Regions from separate parts of the Streptomyces sp. NPDC091416 genome, predicted to be linked through region 2. Evidence: riboswitches for the same ligand, from Rfam matches in the RefSeq annotation. Region 2 holds a riboswitch; each other region holds the start of a gene.
What was found. Region 2 has a riboswitch for S-adenosylmethionine ahead of ACIQMX_RS21460 (aminotransferase class V-fold PLP-dependent enzyme). Riboswitches for the same ligand answer to the same signal wherever they lie in the genome.

Region 1 (3,226 bases), on a different contig from region 2:
CCGCCCTGTTCGCGGAGCCGGAGCCCTTCGGCGAGGAACAGGAAGTCGAACTTGGCGCGTTCGGCGGTACGCGCGAAGTGCGCGAACGAGCTGAACTCGACGTGGCTTCCCGCCGCGGGATCGCTCCACACGGTGGTGTTGTTGACGCCCGGGAAGTGGGCGGCGAGATGGATCTGCTTGAGCGGCCTGCCGTTGCCGGCGCCGTCGCTGGTGCTCATGTCGGTGGTCCCTCCGGCTCAGGCGGTGGCGTAACGGTTGGCGGGGCGGGCGAGTCCGAGCAGCCCGCGCAGGGTGTCGGCCTCGTAGGCGGTCCGGAAGGCACCTCGTCGCTGCAGTTCGGGCACCAGTCCGCGGGTGATCGCCGGGAGGTCGTGGCCGATCACCGCGGGCCGCAGCCGGAATCCGGTGAGCCCGGCCCGCTGCCATTCCAGGAGCAGGTCCGCCAGTTGCGCGGGGGTGCCGGTGAAGACCTTCGCGTCGCTCGCGTACGGCTGTCCGGCGAGGCCGTCGAGACGGTCCCGCCGGGCCGCCGCGGCTCCGGGCTCCTCGTCGAGGAAGACGACGAGATCCCCGAAGAGGTGGAGGAGCTCCGCCGCGCGCCCCGCGGCTGCCTGTTCGGCACGGATCTCTTCGGTGATGGAGCGGGCGCCGACGGTGTCGTGCGGGGTGACGTAGCCGATGTCCGTGGAGCGGGCCACGAGTTGGAACGGCACGCTCCGGTGCGCCAGGGCACTGACGACCGGTTGTCCTTGCGGCGGCCGGGGCGTGATCGAGGGGCCCTTGACGCTGAAGTGCCGTCCCTCGAAGTCGATGTAGTGCAACTGCTCGCGGTCGATGAAGCGGCCGGTGGCGACGTCGCGTATCTCCGCCCCGTCCTCCCAGCTGTCCCAGAGGCGGCGCACCGCCTCGACGTAGTCGGCTGCCTCCTCGAAGAGTTCGGCGGTCAGATCGCGGACGGCCGGGGTGTCCAGGTCGTCGATCCCGAAGTGCGGGAACGTGCGGCGGCCGAAGTGTGCGGCTTCGTGCTGCCGGGCCGAGACCTGGATGCGCAGACCGGCCCGGCCGGTGCTCACGTAGTCGAGCGTGGCGATGGCCTTGGAGATGTGGAACGGCTCCGTGTGCGTGGCGACCACGGTGGGGACGAGTCCGATGTGCCGGGTCAGCGGGGCGACGCGGGCGGCGATGAGTACCGCGTCCAGGCGCCCGCGCTCCTGGTCGGTACGGCCGTCGGGCCCGGTGAACTGCGAGGACTGGAGCCCGAGTGCGTCCTCGATCGTCACGAGGTCGAGCAGGCCGCGTTCGGCCTCCTGGACGGTGTCGGTCCAGTATGCGGCGGTGAGCAGGTCCCTGGGCCGGGCCTCCGGCTCGCGCCACGCGGCCGGGTGCCAGCCCGCGCCGTTGAGTGCGACGGCGAGGTGCAGGGGGGCGGACAGGGGAGGGTGCGGGGATGACGGTGCGGACACGACAGGGTGCCTTCCTGATCGACCGTGGGTGATCGCCGGGCCTCGTCGGGAGGTTCGGCGTCGCGGGTACGGATCAGGGACAACAGAGCGCGCCGGCCACGCGCTGGAGGTCGATGTGCGGCCGGGAGTAGAGGTGGACGCGGCGCCGGGGGGCGAGCACCTTGACGAGCGGGCAGGTCACCGGTGGCATGACCGTCGCCTCCGCTCTTCCGGCTCGGCGGGCCCGGAGGCCTCGCGCTTGCGGAACCCGGACGGGTCCCGCCTGGTCGTCACCCGGAGCACCCCACCGCGCGGGAGGGTTGCCGGTCAGCAAGCCGGGGCTCGACGCTGACACTCATGACCTGCCCGGAACGCTACGCGCGACGGGCCCGCCGCGCAATGCCCGGTGGATCATGGCCGTACTCGCTCTGCCGTGAGCCACAACACCACTGCGGCGCCGGGCATTCCGCCGCCGCACGGTTCGTTCGTCTCCCGTGCTGCCCAAGGCTGCCGTGGCGTGTGACGTTCCTTGCGCACCGCGGCCGGGACGGCGCCGGTCGCGGCGGCGGCAGCGGTGTCCGAGGAACGGGCAGACGGCCCGCGGCGGGTCAGTCCGTCAGGCCGGCGGCGAGGGTCGCTCCCAGCTCCCAGCACGCCTCGGTGTCGGCCTTGGCGGGTTCTCCCGTGACCGTCACGGCGTCGGTCGCACGGCGCCATCCGAGGCCGGTCGTGATCGACTCGATGGCCCGGACGGCGCCCGTGACGTCGTTGCCGCCGTGCACGTAGTACCCGAAGGGGCGGCCGCGCGTCGCGTCCAGACAGGGGTAGTAGATCTGGTCGAAGAAGTGCTTGAGGGCGCCGGACACATAGCCGAGGTTCGCGGGGGTGCCGAGCAGGATGCCGTCGGCGGCAAGAACGTCGGAGGCCGTCGCGGCAAGCGCCGCCCGGCGCTCCACCCGGACCCCTTCGATCCCGTCGGTCGTCGCACCGGAGACGACGGCTTCGAGCAGTGCCTGGCAGTTGGGCGAGGGCGTGTGATGCACGATCAGGAGAGTGGCCACACCTCCGCACCCTGCCGTGCTCGCCGCGCGGCCGCAAGCAGGGTACGGCTCGCGCCGCGACACCGGCCGGTGGTGATGTGCGGTCCGAGCCCCGCCGGACCGGCCGGCCCGGGCCATGGGCGGATCGTCTGGTGTGCTTCCCCGATGTCATCGATCATGGGTCCGTTCACCGACGACCGGTCCGGCGGAGAGGCGCGGCATGACATCCGGCAAGGAGGCCCGGCAGGGCCTCGGCATACTCGCGGACGACCTCACCAGTGCCGGGGACGGAGCAGCCCCGTTCCGCCGGGCCGGCCACGAGGCGCGGATCCTCCTGTCCGCCCCGGCGGCGGAACCCCTGCCCCGTACGGGGGTGACCGCGGTCGATCTCGGGACCCGGCTGCTGGACGAGGAGGCCGCCGCCGCGCGTACGGGCCGGGCCGCCCGCCGGTTCGCCGGCTCCGCGCTCCTGTTCAAGACGGTGGATTCGACGCTGCGCGGCCACGTCGCGGCGGAGGTCCGGGCCGCGTGGGCGGGGTCGGGGCGGCGGGCCGTCGTCCTCGCTCCCGCCTTTCCCGCGGAAGGACGGGTGACGGTCGAGGCGGTCCAGTACGTCCGGGGCGTGCCGGTCCACGAGAGCGACTTCGCCCGCGACCCCGTTCATCCGGTGCGGTGTTCGGACCTCACGACGGTGTTCCCGGACGCCGTCGTCGTCGGACCGGACCGGGCGGCCGAACTGCCCGG
Region 2 (3,226 bases):
CGGGCTCATCAAGCGCCTGCCGCACGGTGAGTTCGTCGAGGTCCACGAGCCGCTGGCGCCCGCTCAGCTGCACACGCTCACCGCGCACGAGCAGTACAAGCCGGTCGAGATCGGCCCGCTGGTCGACGAGAACGGTGTCAAGCGCAAGGTGTCCGTGGTGCAGAAGCTGCGGGCCAAGCTCAGCAAGGGCTACTACGGCGAGAACAACCAGATCGCCAAGCCCACCGCCGAGGAGTACAAGGAGATCACCAGCGGCCACGGCCACCACTGATCACCTGAACTGATCGCCACAGCAGGAGCCCCGTCCATTCGATGGACGGGGCTCTTCGCTGTCCGCGGGGCTCGATAGGGTGGACCCATCCCCTTTACCGGCTGTGGACCCCAGGAGCGGACCATGAACGTTGTGACCCCGGCAGGCGGCGACAGCGTGGCGGCTCGTTCCTGGCCCGGCGTGCTGACCCCCCTGCTGCGCGGCCAGGACCTGACCGAGGACGACACCGCCTGGGCGATGGACCGCATCATGAGCGGCGAGGCGACCGATGTGCAGATCGCCGGTTTCGCGGTGGCGCTGCGGGCCAAGGGCGAGACCGTCACGGAGGTCGCCGGCCTGGTCCGTGCGATGTACGAGCACGCCACGACCATTCACGTGCCGGGCCGCACGGTCGACATCGTGGGCACCGGCGGCGACATGGCCAAGACGGTCAACATCTCCACCATGTCGGCGATCGTGGTGGCGGGCACCGGTGCCAAGGTCGTCAAGCACGGCAACCGCGCCTCGTCGTCGGCCAGCGGCTCCTCCGACGTCCTGGGCAAGCTCGGCGTCAACCTGGATCTGCCGCCGCAGCGGGTCGTCGAGGTCGCCGAGGAAGCGGGCATCACGTTCTGCTTCGCCGTCAAGTTCCACCCAGCCCTGCGGTACGCGGCAAAGGCCCGGGCGGAGCTCGGCGCGCCGACCACCTTCAACATCCTCGGTCCGCTGACCAACCCGGCCAAGGTGCGCGCGCAGGCGATCGGCGTCGCCGATCTGCGGATGGCGCCCATCGTCGCGGGCGTCCTCGCCGGACGCGGCAACTCCTCGCTGGTCTTCCGGGGCGACGACGGTCTGGACGAGCTGACCACCACCGCGACCTCCCGCGTCTGGATCGCCAGGAACGGCACGGTGCGCGAGGAGGCCTTCGACCCGCGCGACGTCGGCCTGGACCTGGTCCCGGTGGACGCCCTGCGCGGCGCGGACGCCTCGTACAACGCGGATGTGGCCCGCCGGCTGCTCGCCGGCGAGACGGGCCCCGTACGGGACGCGGTCCTGCTCAACTCGGCGGCGGCGCTCGTTGCGCTGGACCCGGGCGAGGGCACGCTCAACGAGCAGCTCACGGCGGGGATCGCGAAGGCCGCCGAGTCCATCGACTCGGGCGCGGCCGGCCGGGCGCTGGAGAGATGGATCGTGGCCAGCAACGCCTGAGAGGGCTCCGGGCACGGATGTGAGGCAGGGCGCAGTCCAGATCATGGACTGCGCCCTTGCGCGTTCGGGCACGTATGGCAAGATGCTGAGCAGGTCATGAGTGACAGCGACTACGGCCCCGGCCCGCTGTCCGGCAACCCTCCGTCCGTGGCGGGGTGCCCCGGGTGAAGACCAGGCCGCAGGCAGCGAGGTCTGCGGCAAGCGCGGACCCCTCGACATCGTGAGATGTCCACCCGTGGGGTCCTGGTCCTCAGGGAGCCTCTTGTGAGCAAGCGAATGCGATAGGGCTTTTCGGCCCTTCTCCGCACACCCTCTTTTCTTCCCTCCGTGCTGCCGCGTATCCGCAGGCACGCGGAATTCGCCTGCCTGTTACGGGAGTTCGTCATGTCTGTCCTCACTGCTGCCACCGACCAGTCGATTTGTGCCCCGCTGCCGGTTCTGGGCAAGGATGTGACGGTTCCGCTGGTCACGGGCGGCGAGGTCACCTACGCCGCGCTGGACTACGCCGCCAGCGCTCCGGCCCTTCAGCGGGTCTGGGACGACGTGGCCGCGTACGCGCCGTACTACGGCAGCGTCCACCGCGGTGCCGGCTACCTCTCGCAGCTGTCCACGGACCTCTTCGAGTCCAGCCGCGAGACCGTCGCGGAGTTCCTCGGCTGCCGCGCCGAGGACCAGGTGATCTTCACCCGGTCCACCACCGACTCGCTCAACCTGCTCGCCGCGGTCCTGCCCGCCGACTGCCAGGTGTTCGTCTTCGAGACCGAGCACCACGCCTCGCTGCTGCCCTGGCGCGACGCCCGGGTGACCTACCTGAACGCCCCGCGCACCCCGGCGCAGGCCGTCGAGACCCTGGAGCGCGCGCTCGCCGACCGTGACCCCTACGGCCCCGCGCTCGTCTGTGTCACCGGCGCCTCCAACGTCACCGGCGAGCTGTGGCCGGTCAAGGAGCTCGCCGCCGCCGCGCACGCCCACGGCGCCCGGATCGTCCTCGACGCCGCGCAGCTCGCCCCGCACCACCCCGTCGACATCGCCGAGCTGGACGTCGACTGGGTCGCCTTCTCCGGCCACAAGCTGTACGCGCCGTTCGGCTCGGGCGTCCTCGCCGGCCGCTCCGACTGGCTGACCGCCGCCGAGCCCTACCTGGCCGGCGGCGGCGCCTCCCGCCAGGTCGCCCGGCGCGCCGACGGCGGGGTGGACGTCGAATGGCACACCACCGCGGCCCGCCACGAGGCCGGCTCGCCCAATGTCATCGGCGTCTACTCCATCGCCTCCGCCTGCAAGGCGCTGACCGAGGCCGGGTTCGACAGCCTGGTCGCCCGGGAGCAGCGGCTCGTCGCCGAGGTCCGTGCCGGTCTCGCCGAGGTCCCCGAGGTCAAGGTGCTCTCGCTGTTCGGCGACGACGCCCCGCGGGTCGGCGTCATCTCCTTCGTGGTGGAGGGCTGGAACAGCTCGCACTTCGCCGCGGCGCTCTCCGCCGAGTACGGCATCGGGGTGCGCGACGGACTGTTCTGCGCCCACCCCCTGGTGCGCACCCTGCTCGGCAGCGACCCGCAGGACGTCGGCGAGTGCGGCGCGCCGGAGGCGGAGCCGGGCCAGAAGTCCCTCAACGCGATCCGGGTCAGCTTCGGCGCCGGTACGCCGGACGAGCACGTCGAGCGCTTCCTGCGGGCGGTCAAGGAGCTCGTGAGCGAGGGCGCCCAGTGGAAGTACCGCACCGAGGACGGCCGTTGCGTCCCGGACCGGGGTACCGCCACCCAGGTCTGAGGC
Region 3 (3,226 bases), on a different contig from region 2:
GTCTCGGGTGGTCAGCTGGTGGCGAGGCCGGCGGCGCGGAAGGCGTCCAGGCTCGGGCGGATCGTGGCGCTCGCCTGCGAGGTGGCGGCCACGGCGTCCAGCGTCTTGAGGCCGTCACCGGTGTTCAGGACGACGGTGGTGAGCGCCGGGTCCAGCAGACCGGCCTCGATCAGCTTCTTCGTCACGCCGACCGTCACCCCGCCCGCCGTCTCGGCGAAGATGCCCTCGGTCCGGGCCAGCAGCTTGATCGCGTCGACGACCTGCTCGTCGTTGACGTCCTCCACGGCGCCGCCCGTGCGGCGGGCGATGTCCAGGACGTAGGGGCCGTCGGCCGGGTTGCCGATCGCCAGGGACTTGGCGATCGTGTTCGGCTTCTGCGGCCGGACCACGTCGTGCCCGGCCTTGAACGCGGCGGAGACCGGGGAGCAGCCCTCGGCCTGGGCGCCGAAGATCTTGTACGGCTTGTCCTCGACGAGGCCGAGCTTGATCAGCTCCTGGAGACCCTTGTCGATCTTCGTGAGCTGCGAGCCGGACGCGATCGGGATGACGATCTGGTCGGGCAGCTGCCAGCCGAGCTGCTCGCAGATCTCGTACGCGAGGGTCTTGGACCCTTCGCCGTAGTACGGACGCAGGTTGACGTTGACGAAGCCCCAGCCCTCGCCGAGCGGGTCGCCGATGAGCTCGGAGCAGAAGCGGTTGACGTCGTCGTAGTTGCCCTCGATGCCGACCAGCTCGCCGCCGTACACCGCGGCCATGACGACCTTGCCCTGCTCCAGGTCGTGCGGGATGAACACGCAGGAGCGCAGGCCGGCCCGGGCGGCGGCGGCACCGACGGCGCCGGCGAGGTTGCCGGTGGAGGAGCAGGACAGGGTGGTGAATCCGAAGGCGCGGGCGGCCTCGACGGCGATCGCGACGACGCGGTCCTTGAAGGAGTGCGTCGGGTTGCCGGAGTCGTCCTTGACGTACAGACCGCCGGTGACGCCCAGCTCACGGGCGAGGTTGTCGGCCTTGACCAGCTTGGTGAAGCCGGGGTTGATGTTGGGCTTGTCCGCGACATCGGAGGGGACCGGCAGCAGCGGCGCGTAGCGCCAGATGTTGTTGGGTCCGGCCTCGATGCGCTTCTTCAGCTCGTCGGGGGAGCCGCTCGGCAGGTCGTACGCCACTTCGAGCGGCCCGAAACAGGACGCGCAGGCGAAAATGGGGCCGAGTGCGAATCGCTCTCCGCATTCGCGGCAGGAAAGCGCCGCGGCGGGACCGAGGTCCACGGAGGTTTCGGCGGGTGCGGCAACAGTCTCGATAGCCATGATGGCGAGGCCCTTTCTCCTCATCTTCCTCGCGACGCATTTCGTCACGAGACGGAATTGGCACCTTCCCCACCTGACCTCGCGGTCGGCGGGAGGGTTGCCGGGACTTCAACGGGCCGTTCCCTCTGTCCCTCTGGATGAGCGCTGTGGCACTGGACCTTGGATCCAGGCGTTTATCGGCGGACGGACCCCGGCATGCGACGGCCATCTGCGTTGTTCAAGACTGTAACCGAAGCACCGGACTGTTGAGATAGTCGTCCGTACCGCGAGATGGATCACATACAGGGAGTATCGACCGTGCTGGAAGAGGTCGAACGCTGGCTGACCAGGCGTTCCTGGTCAGCCGCCGACCGTCCGCTGGACCGTCTGCTGGACGCCAGGAACGACGCGCACGGCCGCCCCACCGTGAGCGTGGTGCTGCCCGCGCTGAACGAGGCGGAGACGGTCGGGGACATCGTCACGACGATCCGGCGCGAGCTCATGGAGAAGGTCCGGCTGGTCGACGAGCTCGTGGTGATCGATTCCGGCTCGACGGACGCCACCACCGAGGTCGCCCGCCGGGCCGGCGCCCGCGTCGTCCACCGTGACGCGATCCTGCCCCGCGTTCCGGCCGTCCCCGGCAAGGGCGAGGTGCTGTGGCGGTCACTCCTGGTGACCGGCGGCGACATCGTCTGCTTCATCGACGCGGACCTGAAGGACTTCTCGGCGGACTTCGTCTCCGGCATCGTCGGTCCGCTGCTGACCGATCCCTCGGTGCAGTTCGTCAAGGCGATGTACGACCGCCCGTTCGGCGACACCACCGGTCAGGGCGGCCGCGTCACCGAAATGGTGGCACGCCCGCTGCTCAATCTGCACTGGCCCCAGCTGGCCGGATTCGTCCAGCCGCTGGGCGGCGAGTACGCCGTGCGGCGCTCGCTGCTGGAGCGGCTGCCGTTCCCGGTCGGTTACGGAGTGGAGCTGGGCCTGCTCGTCGACGCGCTGCACACGGTCGGCCTGGACGCGCTCGCCCAGGTCGACGTCGGCGTCCGGAAACACCGCCACCAGGACGGCCAGGCGCTCGGCCGGATGGCGGCCGCCATCTACCGGACCGCTCAACTCCGCCTCTCCCGAGGCCATCTGGTCCGCCCGTCGCTGACCCAGTTCGAGCGCGGTGAGCACGGGTTCGTCCCGCGCACCTACCCGGTGGACACCGAGGAGCGGCCGCCGATGCGCGAGATCGAGGAGTACGTTTCACGCCGCGCGGCGTGAGGTGGCCTGCTTTCGCACGTTTGGGCGGTTCATGATCGGGCTAGATTTCGCCCATGGTCTCCGAGCACGCCCCTCAGCCCGCTGCCCAGGTACTCGTCGCGTCGAACCGCGGCCCGGTCTCGTACGCGCTGCGCGAGGACGGCTCCCTCGACGCCAGGCGCGGCGGAGGCGGACTCGTCTCCGGCCTGAGCGCCGTGGACGACAAGATGTGGGTCTGCGCCGCCCTCGGGGACGGTGACCGGGAGGCGGTGCGGCGCGGGGTCGGCGAGCCGGGCGTCCGGATGCTCGACATCGACGCGGACGTGCACGCCGACGCGTACAACGGCATCGCCAACTCGGTGCTCTGGTTCGTCCACCACATGCTCTACCAGACGCCCGTCGAGCCCGTCTTCGACGCGGACTTCCGCCGGCAGTGGGCCTCCTTCGAGACGTACAACCGGGCCTTCGCCGAGGCGCTCGCCGAGGAGGCGGGCGAGGGCGCGGCGGTCCTCGTGCAGGACTACCACCTGGCGCTGGTGCCGGGCATGCTCCGCGAGCTCCGCCCCGACCTGCGGATCGGCCACTTCTCGCACACCCCGTGGGCGCCCGTCGACTACTTCCGGCTGCTGCCCGACGACATCGCCGAGCAGCTGCTGCGCGGCATCCTGGGCGCGGACCGGGCGGCGTTCCTGACC

Region 1: linked by a shared signal. The riboswitch ahead of ACIQMX_RS28635 (putative leader peptide) and the one ahead of ACIQMX_RS21460 (aminotransferase class V-fold PLP-dependent enzyme) in region 2 are both predicted to bind S-adenosylmethionine.
Region 3: linked by a shared signal. The riboswitch ahead of thrC (threonine synthase) and the one ahead of ACIQMX_RS21460 (aminotransferase class V-fold PLP-dependent enzyme) in region 2 are both predicted to bind S-adenosylmethionine.

Annotation. Positions count from the first base shown of each region.
Region 1 is NZ_JBIVTU010000010.1:333,335-336,560, reverse strand. Features, by position in the region: gene ACIQMX_RS28645 (NtaA/DmoA family FMN-dependent monooxygenase) at 1-218, opposite strand, end outside; gene ACIQMX_RS28640 (LLM class flavin-dependent oxidoreductase) at 237-1,463, opposite strand; gene ACIQMX_RS28635 (putative leader peptide) at 1,537-1,653, opposite strand; SAM riboswitch class IV at 1,693-1,805, opposite strand; gene ACIQMX_RS28630 (NAD(P)H-dependent oxidoreductase) at 2,051-2,503, opposite strand; gene ACIQMX_RS28625 (four-carbon acid sugar kinase family protein) at 2,703-3,226, shown strand, end outside.
Region 2 is NZ_JBIVTU010000007.1:65,555-68,780, forward strand. Features, by position in the region: gene ACIQMX_RS21450 (cytochrome bc complex cytochrome b subunit) at 1-271, shown strand, start outside; gene trpD (anthranilate phosphoribosyltransferase) at 395-1,459, shown strand; SAM riboswitch class IV at 1,552-1,669, shown strand; gene ACIQMX_RS21460 (aminotransferase class V-fold PLP-dependent enzyme) at 1,844-3,223, shown strand.
Region 3 is NZ_JBIVTU010000001.1:1,349,183-1,352,408, forward strand. Features, by position in the region: gene thrC (threonine synthase) at 12-1,304, opposite strand; SAM riboswitch class I at 1,322-1,448, opposite strand; gene ACIQMX_RS06070 (glucosyl-3-phosphoglycerate synthase) at 1,602-2,552, shown strand; gene ACIQMX_RS06075 (trehalose-6-phosphate synthase) at 2,606-3,226, shown strand, end outside.